DNA from 2 places in the Streptomyces sp. NPDC090025 genome. Region 2 is predicted to be linked to the other one. Evidence: predicted binding sites of a transcription regulator. Region 2 holds the regulator's gene; the other holds the start of a gene.
What was found. The regulator HrcA, encoded in region 2, represses chaperone genes, less so after heat shock. The targets are predictions, from matches to a motif close to TTNGCACTCNGNNNNNCNGAGTGCNAA.
Positions count from the first base shown of each region.

Region 1: the regulator HrcA is predicted to act here: its motif matches at 2,112-2,138, upstream of groES (co-chaperone GroES).

Region 1 covers NZ_JBIVFL010000001.1:606,241-610,669, forward strand. The annotation lists gene ACIPXM_RS02970 (methyltransferase domain-containing protein) at 1-656, opposite strand, end outside; gene ACIPXM_RS02975 (polysaccharide deacetylase family protein) at 758-1,705, shown strand; gene ACIPXM_RS02980 (hypothetical protein) at 1,702-2,067, shown strand; gene groES (co-chaperone GroES) at 2,285-2,593, shown strand; gene groL (chaperonin GroEL) at 2,728-4,356, shown strand.
Region 2 covers NZ_JBIVFL010000007.1:66,729-71,157, forward strand. The annotation lists gene hemW (radical SAM family heme chaperone HemW) at 1-484, shown strand, start outside; gene ACIPXM_RS18190 (DUF3097 domain-containing protein) at 519-1,322, opposite strand; gene ACIPXM_RS18195 (MBL fold metallo-hydrolase) at 1,333-2,142, opposite strand; gene hrcA (heat-inducible transcriptional repressor HrcA) at 2,310-3,329, shown strand; gene dnaJ (molecular chaperone DnaJ) at 3,330-4,429, shown strand, end outside.

The DNA.
Region 1 (4,429 bases), on a different contig from region 2:
ACGGCCTCGTGCGGGATGCCGGGCGCGATCTTCAGGGCCGCGTGCGGCGCCTTGCGGGCCGCCTCGACGGCCCAGGACAGCGGCGGCGAGTACGCCTCGGGGTCGAAGATCCTGCCCCGGCCGCCGCGCCGGGCCGGGTCCACGAACACGGCGTCGTACGGGCTGGTGTCGATCTCGGTGACATCGGCGCAGCGCACCTCGATCAGGTCCGCGAGGCCGAGCGCGGCGGCGTTGGCGCGGGCGGCCTCGGCGGTCAGCGGGTCGCGGTCGACGGCGAGCACCGAGATCCCGGCGCGGGCGAGCGCGAGCGCGTCGCCGCCGATGCCGGAGCACAGGTCGGCGACGCTGCGCACGCCGAGCGCCGTGAGCCGGGCCGCCCGGTGGCTGCCGACGGTGGCGCGGGTGGACTGCTCGACGCCGTTGGGCGTGAAGTACATCCGGTACGCGTCCTCGGCGCCGAACTTCGCCACCGCCCGCTGCCGCAGCCGGGCCTGGCCGAGCACCGCCGACACCAGTTCGGCGGGGTGGTCGCGGCGCAGCCGGGACGCGACCGCCAGTTCCTTGGCGGGTTCGTAGTCGCGCACGGCGGCGAGCAGGTCCTGCCCTTCGGGGGTGAACAGGGCGGTGAAGGCGGCGAGGTCGGTCACCCGTCCCATTGTGCTGGTCGGCGGCGGTGTGGGCCGCCCGGGGGACGGCGGCGGGCGTGCCGGTGGTGTCGGGGCCGTGGAGGGGCGTGGCGCTGACAGGATGCGGCGCCATGCAGCTAGTACGACAAACAGAACAAAAGGGGCGCCTTGTGAGGCGCTGGCGGATGGCCGGAGCGGCCCTGCTCGTCGCCGCGCTCGGCTCCGCCTGCGCGGGCGGCTCGGGCGACGAGGGCGCCGGAAGGCCCGTACCGGCGAAACCGGCCCAGCCCGCCGCCGGACAGCAGCCGCGCGCGGAAGGCGCGGCGGGCGCGCTCGGCGCGTACGTCGACAAGGTCCGTCAGCAGCGCGCCGCGCGGGTCGCCGCCGCGAAGAAGTGGGGGCTCGCGCTGCCCCCGCTCGACCCGCCGGAGCCGCCCGCCGTCAAGCCGAGGATCACCACCCGCAAGGGCTTCGAGACCGACGGCAGCGGGCTGCCGCCGGTCTTCACCACCGTGCCCACCAAGCAGAGGATCGTGTTCCTCACCATCGACGACGGCGCGGAGAAGGACCCCGAGCTGCTGCGGATGATGAGCGAGCTGAAGATCCCGTACAGCGCCTTCCTCAGCAACTACCTGGTGAAGGAGGACTACGGCTACTTCAGGAAGATGCAGGCAGGCGGGGTGTCGCTGCACAACCACACGCTGACCCACCCCTACCTGCCCGGTCTCGACTACGACGACCAGAAGCGTCAGATCTGCGGGATGCAGGACATCATCCAGAAGCAGTTCGGCAAGCGGCCGCCGCTGTTCCGCCCGCCGTACGGCAACTACAACGAGGACACCCTGCGCGCCGCGAAGTCCTGCGGCGTCAAGGCGGTCCCGCTGTGGGCGTCCGAGGCGTTCCCCGACCACATGGAGTGGCGCGAGTGGGACCGGGACCTGCACCCGGGCGACATCATCCTCACCCACTTCCGGGGCAAGGAGGACTGGAAGGGCAGCATGCCGGACATGATCCGGAAGGTGATGAAGACGGTCACGGCCAAGGGGTACGCGGTGGCGAGGCTCGAGGACTACGTATGAGCCGGGCGCGCCGGCTGACCGCCGCCCTGGCCCTGACCGGCGCGCTGCTCGCCCTTCCGGCCTGCGCGTCCTCGGTCGACCCGATCGAGCGGCTCGGCCGGAAGGCGGCGGAGAAGGTTTCACCCCGTCCGCACCCGCCGAAGGCCCGGGCGGCGCTGCCGAAGGCGCGTACGGAGCCCGTGGTGCCCGTGGTGCCGGTGGTGCCCGTGGAGCCCGCGGCACCGTCCGCCGCGGCGGGGTCCGCGGCGGGGTCCGGGCCGCCCGCGTCCGGCGGGGCCGGGGCCGAGGGGTCCGGAACCGTCGGATCCGGCCGCGCGTTGCCCCTGATGAGGGGCCGGGACGTGCCGGCGGAGCAGCCCTGAGGTCGGTCCGAGGACGTCCTGAGGTCACGCCACAGGGTCGTGAATTGGCACTCCGCTTGACCGAGTGCTAATCCCGGTCATAGTCTCGGCTCTGGCACTCCCCGCAGGAGAGTGCCAACACAGCGACGGGCAGGTCCGGCACCCGCGACGACGGATCCACCTGGTCGCCACCTCAGACAGTTAACCCCGTGAGATCTCCGAAGGGGGAGGTCGGATCGTGACGACCGCCAGCTCCAAGGTTGCCATCAAGCCGCTTGAGGACCGCATTGTGGTCCAGCCGCTCGACGCCGAGCAGACCACGGCCTCCGGCCTGGTCATTCCGGACACCGCGAAGGAGAAGCCCCAGGAGGGCGCCGTCCTCGCCGTGGGCCCGGGCCGCTTCGAGAACGGCGAGCGTCTTCCGCTCGACGTGAAGGTCGGCGACGTCGTGCTCTACAGCAAGTACGGCGGCACCGAGGTCAAGTACAACGGTGACGAGTACCTCGTGCTCTCGGCTCGCGACGTGCTCGCGATCATCGAGAAGTAAGCCACCAAGGCTCCTGTAAGCACCTAAGCACCTGTAAAGATGCTTCGAACTGCGCCCCTGACCCCCCTGGTTTCTCCGTGGGCGTCCAGGGGCGCAGTTTTTTCAACGATTTCCGAGAGGGCTGAACCGCTCCCATGGCGAAGATCCTGAAGTTCGACGAGGACGCCCGTCGCGCCCTTGAGCGCGGCGTCAACAAGCTGGCCGACACGGTGAAGGTGACGATCGGCCCCAAGGGCCGCAACGTCGTCATCGACAAGAAGTTCGGCGCCCCCACCATCACCAACGACGGTGTCACGATCGCCCGCGAGGTCGAGATCGAGGACCCGTACGAGAACCTCGGCGCCCAGCTCGTGAAGGAGGTGGCGACCAAGACCAACGACATCGCGGGTGACGGCACCACCACCGCCACCGTGCTCGCCCAGGCCCTGGTCCGCGAGGGTCTGCGCAACGTCGCCGCCGGTGCCTCCCCGGCCGCCCTGAAGAAGGGCATCGACGCCGCCGTCAAGGCCGTCTCCGAGGAGCTGCTCGCCACCGCGCGCCCGATCGACGACAAGTCGGACATCGCCGCCGTCGCCGCCCTCTCGGCGCAGGACCAGCAGGTCGGCGAGCTCATCGCCGAGGCCATGGACAAGGTCGGCAAGGACGGTGTCATCACCGTCGAGGAGTCCAACACCTTCGGTCTGGAGCTCGACTTCACCGAGGGCATGGCCTTCGACAAGGGCTACCTCTCGCCGTACATGGTCACCGACCAGGAGCGTATGGAGGCCGTCCTCGACGACCCGTACATCCTGATCAACCAGGGCAAGATCTCCTCCATCCAGGACCTGCTGCCGCTCCTGGAGAAGGTCATCCAGGCCGGTGCCTCCAAGCCGCTCCTGATCATCGCCGAGGACGTCGAGGGCGAGGCGCTCTCCACCCTCGTCGTCAACAAGATCCGTGGCACCTTCAACGCCGTCGCCGTCAAGGCGCCCGGCTTCGGTGACCGCCGCAAGGCGATGCTCCAGGACATGGCCACCCTCACCGGTGCCACCGTCATCTCCGAGGAGGTCGGCCTCAAGCTCGACCAGGCCGGTCTTGACGTGCTGGGCACCGCCCGCCGCGTGACCGTCTCCAAGGACGACACCACCATCGTGGAAGGCGCCGGCTCCTCCGCCGACGTCCTCGGCCGGGTCAACCAGATCAAGGCCGAGATCGACGCCACGGACTCCGACTGGGACCGCGAGAAGCTCCAGGAGCGCCTCGCGAAGCTGGCCGGCGGCGTGTGCGTGATCAAGGTCGGCGCCGCCACCGAGGTGGAGCTGAAGGAGAAGAAGCACCGTCTGGAGGACGCCATCTCCGCGACCCGCGCCGCGGTCGAGGAGGGCATCGTCTCCGGTGGTGGCTCCGCGCTCGTCCACGCCGTCAAGGTCCTCGAGGGCAACCTCGACAAGACCGGCGACGAGGCCACCGGTGTCGCGGTCGTCCGCCGCGCCGCCGTCGAGCCGCTGCGCTGGATCGCCGAGAACGCCGGTCTCGAGGGCTACGTCATCACCTCGAAGGTCGCCGAGCTCGAGAAGGGCCAGGGCTTCAACGCCGCCACCGGCGAGTACGGCGACCTGGTGAAGGCCGGCGTCATCGACCCGGTCAAGGTCACCCGCTCCGCCCTGGAGAACGCCGCCTCCATCGCCTCCCTGCTCCTCACCACCGAGACCCTCGTGGTGGAGAAGAAGGAAGAGGAGCCGGCCGACGCGGGTCACGGCCACGGTCACGGCCACTCCCACTGAAACGGCTGACCGGCTGAACAGCTGGAACGGCTGAAGCATCTGACGCCCGCCACTGAAGGCGGGCGTCACGAGG
Region 2 (4,429 bases):
CGACGTCCACGCCGACCGCTACCTGATGGCCGAGGAAGCGCTCTCGGCGGCCGGGTTCGACTGGTACGAGGTCTCCAACTGGGCCACCTCGGACGCCGGACGCTGCCTCCACAACGAGCTCTACTGGCGCGGCGCCGACTGGTGGGGCGCGGGTCCCGGCGCCCACAGCCACGTCGGCGGCGTCCGCTGGTGGAACGTGAAGCACCCCGGCGCCTATGCGGCGGCCCTCGGCGCGGGCCGTTCCCCGGGCGCGGGCCGCGAGATCCTGGCCGACGAGGACCGCCGGGTCGAGCGGGTCCTCCTCGAACTGCGGCTGAGCGAGGGCTGCCCCCTCGACCTGCTGCGCCCGGCGGGCCTGGCGGCGGCGGAGCGGGCCCTCGCGGACGGACTCCTCAAGCCGGAGCCGTACGCGGCGGGGCGGGCCGTCCTGACCCTGCGCGGACGGCTCCTCGCGGACGCGGTGGTGCGGGACCTGGTCGACTAGACACGGTCCGGGCCCGCCCGGCGGCGGGCGGGCCCTACGGCGCCGTGACGAAGTCGATCAGTTCCTCCACCCGGCCGAGGAGGGCCGGTTCGAGGTCCTTGTACGAGGTCACCCTCGAAAGGATGTGCTGCCAGGCGGCGCCCGTGTTCGCGGGCCAGCCCAGCGCCTGGCACACGCCCGTCTTCCAGTCCTGGCCGCGCGGCACGGCGGGCCAGGCCCGGATGCCGACCGAGGAGGGCTTCACGGCCTCCCAGACGTCGATGTACGGGTGGCCGACCACGAGCACGTCGGGCGAGGTGACCCGGGCCGCGATCCGGGACTCCTTCGAGCCCGGCACCAGATGGTCCACCAGGACGCCGAGCCGGGCGTCCGGGGCCGGGGCGAACTCGGCCACGATCGCGGGCAGGTCGTCGACGCCCGCCAGGTATTCGACGACGACGCCCTCGATCCGCAGGTCGTCGCCCCACACGCGTTCCACCAGCTCCGCGTCGTGCCGCCCCTCGACGTAGATCCGGCCGGCCCGGGCCACCCGGGCCCGCGCCCCGGGCACGGCGACCGAGCCCGACGCGGTACGGGTGGGGCGCGCCGGGGCCGCGGCCGCCGGGCGGACCAGGGTGACCACCCGGCCTTCGAGCAGGAAGCCCCGCGGCTCCAGCGGGAAGACCCGGTGCTTGCCGAACCGGTCCTCCAGGGTCACGGTGCCCGCCTCGCAGCGGATCACCGCCCCGCAGAAGCCCGTCGCCACCTCCTCGACCACCAGGTCGCGGTCGGCGGCCACCTCGGGCACGGGCGCGGAGCGCTTCCAAGAGGGCGTCAGGTCCGGGTCGTAGCTGCGCATTTGGGGGACGCTACGACACCTCGAAGCGCCGTGCCAGTTCACCGCGCTGGCGCCGTACGAACGTGGCGTCCACCACGGCGCCGTGCCCCGGCACGTACACCGCGTCCTCGCCGCCCAGCCGGAGCAGCCGGTCCACGGCGTCGGGCCAGCGGGCGGGGACGGCGTCCGGGCCCGCCTGGGGTTCGCCGGACTCCTCGACCAGGTCGCCGCAGAACACCACCTCGGGCCCGGCCGCCCCGTCCGGCACGCACAGCACCAGGTCGTGACCGGTGTGCCCCGGGCCCACGTTGGCCAGCAGCACCTGCCGGCCGCCCAGGTCGAGCGTCCACTCGCCGGTGACCGTGTGCCGCGGCGCGACCAGCGCCTCGGCCGCCCGCGCCGCCGCCCGCTCGTCGACCCCCTGCCGTACCGCGTCGAGCCGCAGCTCGTCGGCCTCCCGGCGCAGCAGCGCGTCCACGCCCACCGCGCCGAACACCTCGGCCCCGGGGAACGCCGCCGTGCCCAGCACGTGGTCGAAGTGCGGGTGGCTCAGTGCGATGTGCGTCACCTCGCGCCCGCCGGTGAGGGCGGTCGCCTGGGCCCGGATCTCGGCGCCCTCGTCGAGCGTCGAGCCCGTGTCGTACAGGAGCACCGCGTCCCGCCCGACGACCAGGCCCACGGTGGCGTCCCAGCCCGGCAACCGGCGCCGTCCCACGCCGTGGCCGAGCCGTTCCCAGCCGTGCGCCGCCCAGTCGATGCCGTCGCCGTCACCCGGACCCGGGCCGTGGTCCCCGCCGTGGTCCCCGCCGTGCTCCCTGTCGTGATCCCTGTCGTGATCCATGGCGCGACGCTAACCGTTCCGACGCGACCCCGACGCGACCCCGACACCGCCTCCTTGCCAGGAGCGATGTCCGCCGCCGTACACTGGCCGGGGGATCGCTGGCACTCGAACAGGGTGAGTGCCAAAAGCGGAGCAACCGGAACCGGAACGACAGCTGGAGGTGCGCGATGCTCAGCGAACGCAGGCTCGAGGTGTTGCGCGCCATCGTCCAGGACTACGTCGGCACCGAGGAGCCGGTCGGCTCCAAGGCGCTGACCGAGCGGCACAAGCTCGGCGTGTCGCCCGCGACCGTCCGCAACGACATGGCGGTCCTGGAGGAGGAGGGCTACATCGCCCAGCCTCACACCAGCGCCGGGCGCATCCCGACCGACAAGGGCTACCGCCTCTTCGTGGACCGGCTGGCGGGCGTCAAGCCGCTGTCGACCCCGGAGCGGCGGGCGATCCACAACTTCCTCGACGGGGCCGTGGACCTCGACGACGTCGTCGGCCGCACGGTCCGGCTGCTCGCGCAGCTGACCCGCCAGGTCGCCGTCGTGCAGTACCCCTCGCTGACCCGCTCGACGGTCCGGCACGTGGAACTGCTGTCGCTCGCGCCCGCCCGGCTGATGCTGGTGCTCATCACCGACACCGGCCGGGTCGAGCAGCGGGTCGTCGATTGCCTCGCGCCGTTCGGCGAGACCTCCCTCGCCGATCTGCGGGCCCGGCTCAACAGCCGGGTCGTGGGCCGCCGGTTCGCCGACGTCCCGCAGCTGGTGCAGGACCTCCCCGAGTCCTTCGAGGACATCGAGGACCGCGGTACGGTCTCGACCGTGCTCGCGACCCTGCTCGAAACCCTGGTGGAGGAGCAGGAGGAGCGGCTCATGATCGGCGGCACCGCCAATCTGACCCGCTTCGGACATGACTTCCCCCTGATGATCAGGCCCGTCCTGGAGGCCCTTGAGGAGCAGGTCGTGCTCCTCAAGCTGCTCGGCGAGGCCAAGGAACCCGGCATGACCGTGCGGATCGGGCACGAGAACCCCCATCAGGGGCTCACGTCCACGTCCGTCGTCTCGGTCGGCTACGGTTCCGGCGGCGAGGCAGTCGCCAAACTCGGCGTGGTCGGACCGACCCGCATGGATTACCCCGGAACGATGGGAGCGGTACGCGCAGTGGCACGTTACGTCGGACAGATCCTGGCGGAGTCGTAAGTGGCCACGGACTACTACGCCGTACTGGGCGTACGCCGCGACGCGTCGCAGGACGAGATCAAGAAGGCTTTCCGCCGACTCGCCCGCGAGCTTCACCCGGACGTGAATCCGGACCCGAAGACGCAGGAGCGGTTCAAGGAGATCAACGCCGCCTACGAGGTGTTGTCGGACCCGCAGAAGAAGCAGGTCTACGACCTCGGCGGTGACCCGCTGTCCGCCTCCGGCGGAGGCGGCGGGGCCGGTGGCTTCGGCGCGGGCGGTTTCGGGAACTTCTCGGACATCATGGACGCGTTCTTCGGTACGGCGTCCCAGCGCGGCCCGCGCTCGCGCACCCGGCGCGGCCAGGACGCGATGATCCGCCTGGAGGTGACCCTGGAGGAGGCCGCGTTCGGCACCACCAAGGACATCCAGGTCGACACCGCCGTCGTCTGCGGCACCTGCTCCGGCGAGGGCGCCGCGCCCGGCACCTCGGCGCAGACCTGTGACATGTGCCGCGGCCGCGGTGAGGTCTCGCAGGTCACCCGGTCCTTCCTGGGCCAGGTCATGACCTCGCGGCCGTGCCCGCAGTGCCAGGGCTTCGGCACCGTCGTCCCGACCCCGTGCCCCGAGTGCGCGGGCGACGGCCGGGTCCGGTCCCGCCGCACCCTCACGGTCAAGATCCCGGCCGGTGTCGACAACGGCACCCGGATCCAGCTGGCCGGCGAGGGCGAGGTCGGCCCCGGCGGCGGCCCCGCCGGTGACCTGTACGTCGAGATCCACGAGACCCCGCACGAGGTCTTCCAGCGCCGCGGCGACGACCTGCACTGCACGGTCACCCTGCCGATGACGGCGGCGGCCCTCGGCACCAAGGTGCAGCTGCAGACCCTCGACGGTCCTGAGGACGTCGACATCCGCCCGGGCACCCAGTCCGGCCAGTCGATCCCGCTGCACGGCCGCGGCGTCACCCACCTGCGCGGCAACGGCCGTGGCGACCTGATCGTCCACGTCGAGGTCCAGACCCCGGGCAAGCTCGACCCGGAGCAGGAGCGGCTGCTGCGCGAACTGGCGAAGCTGCGCGGCGAGGAGCGGCCCCTGGGGCAGTTCCAGCCCGGGCAGCAGGG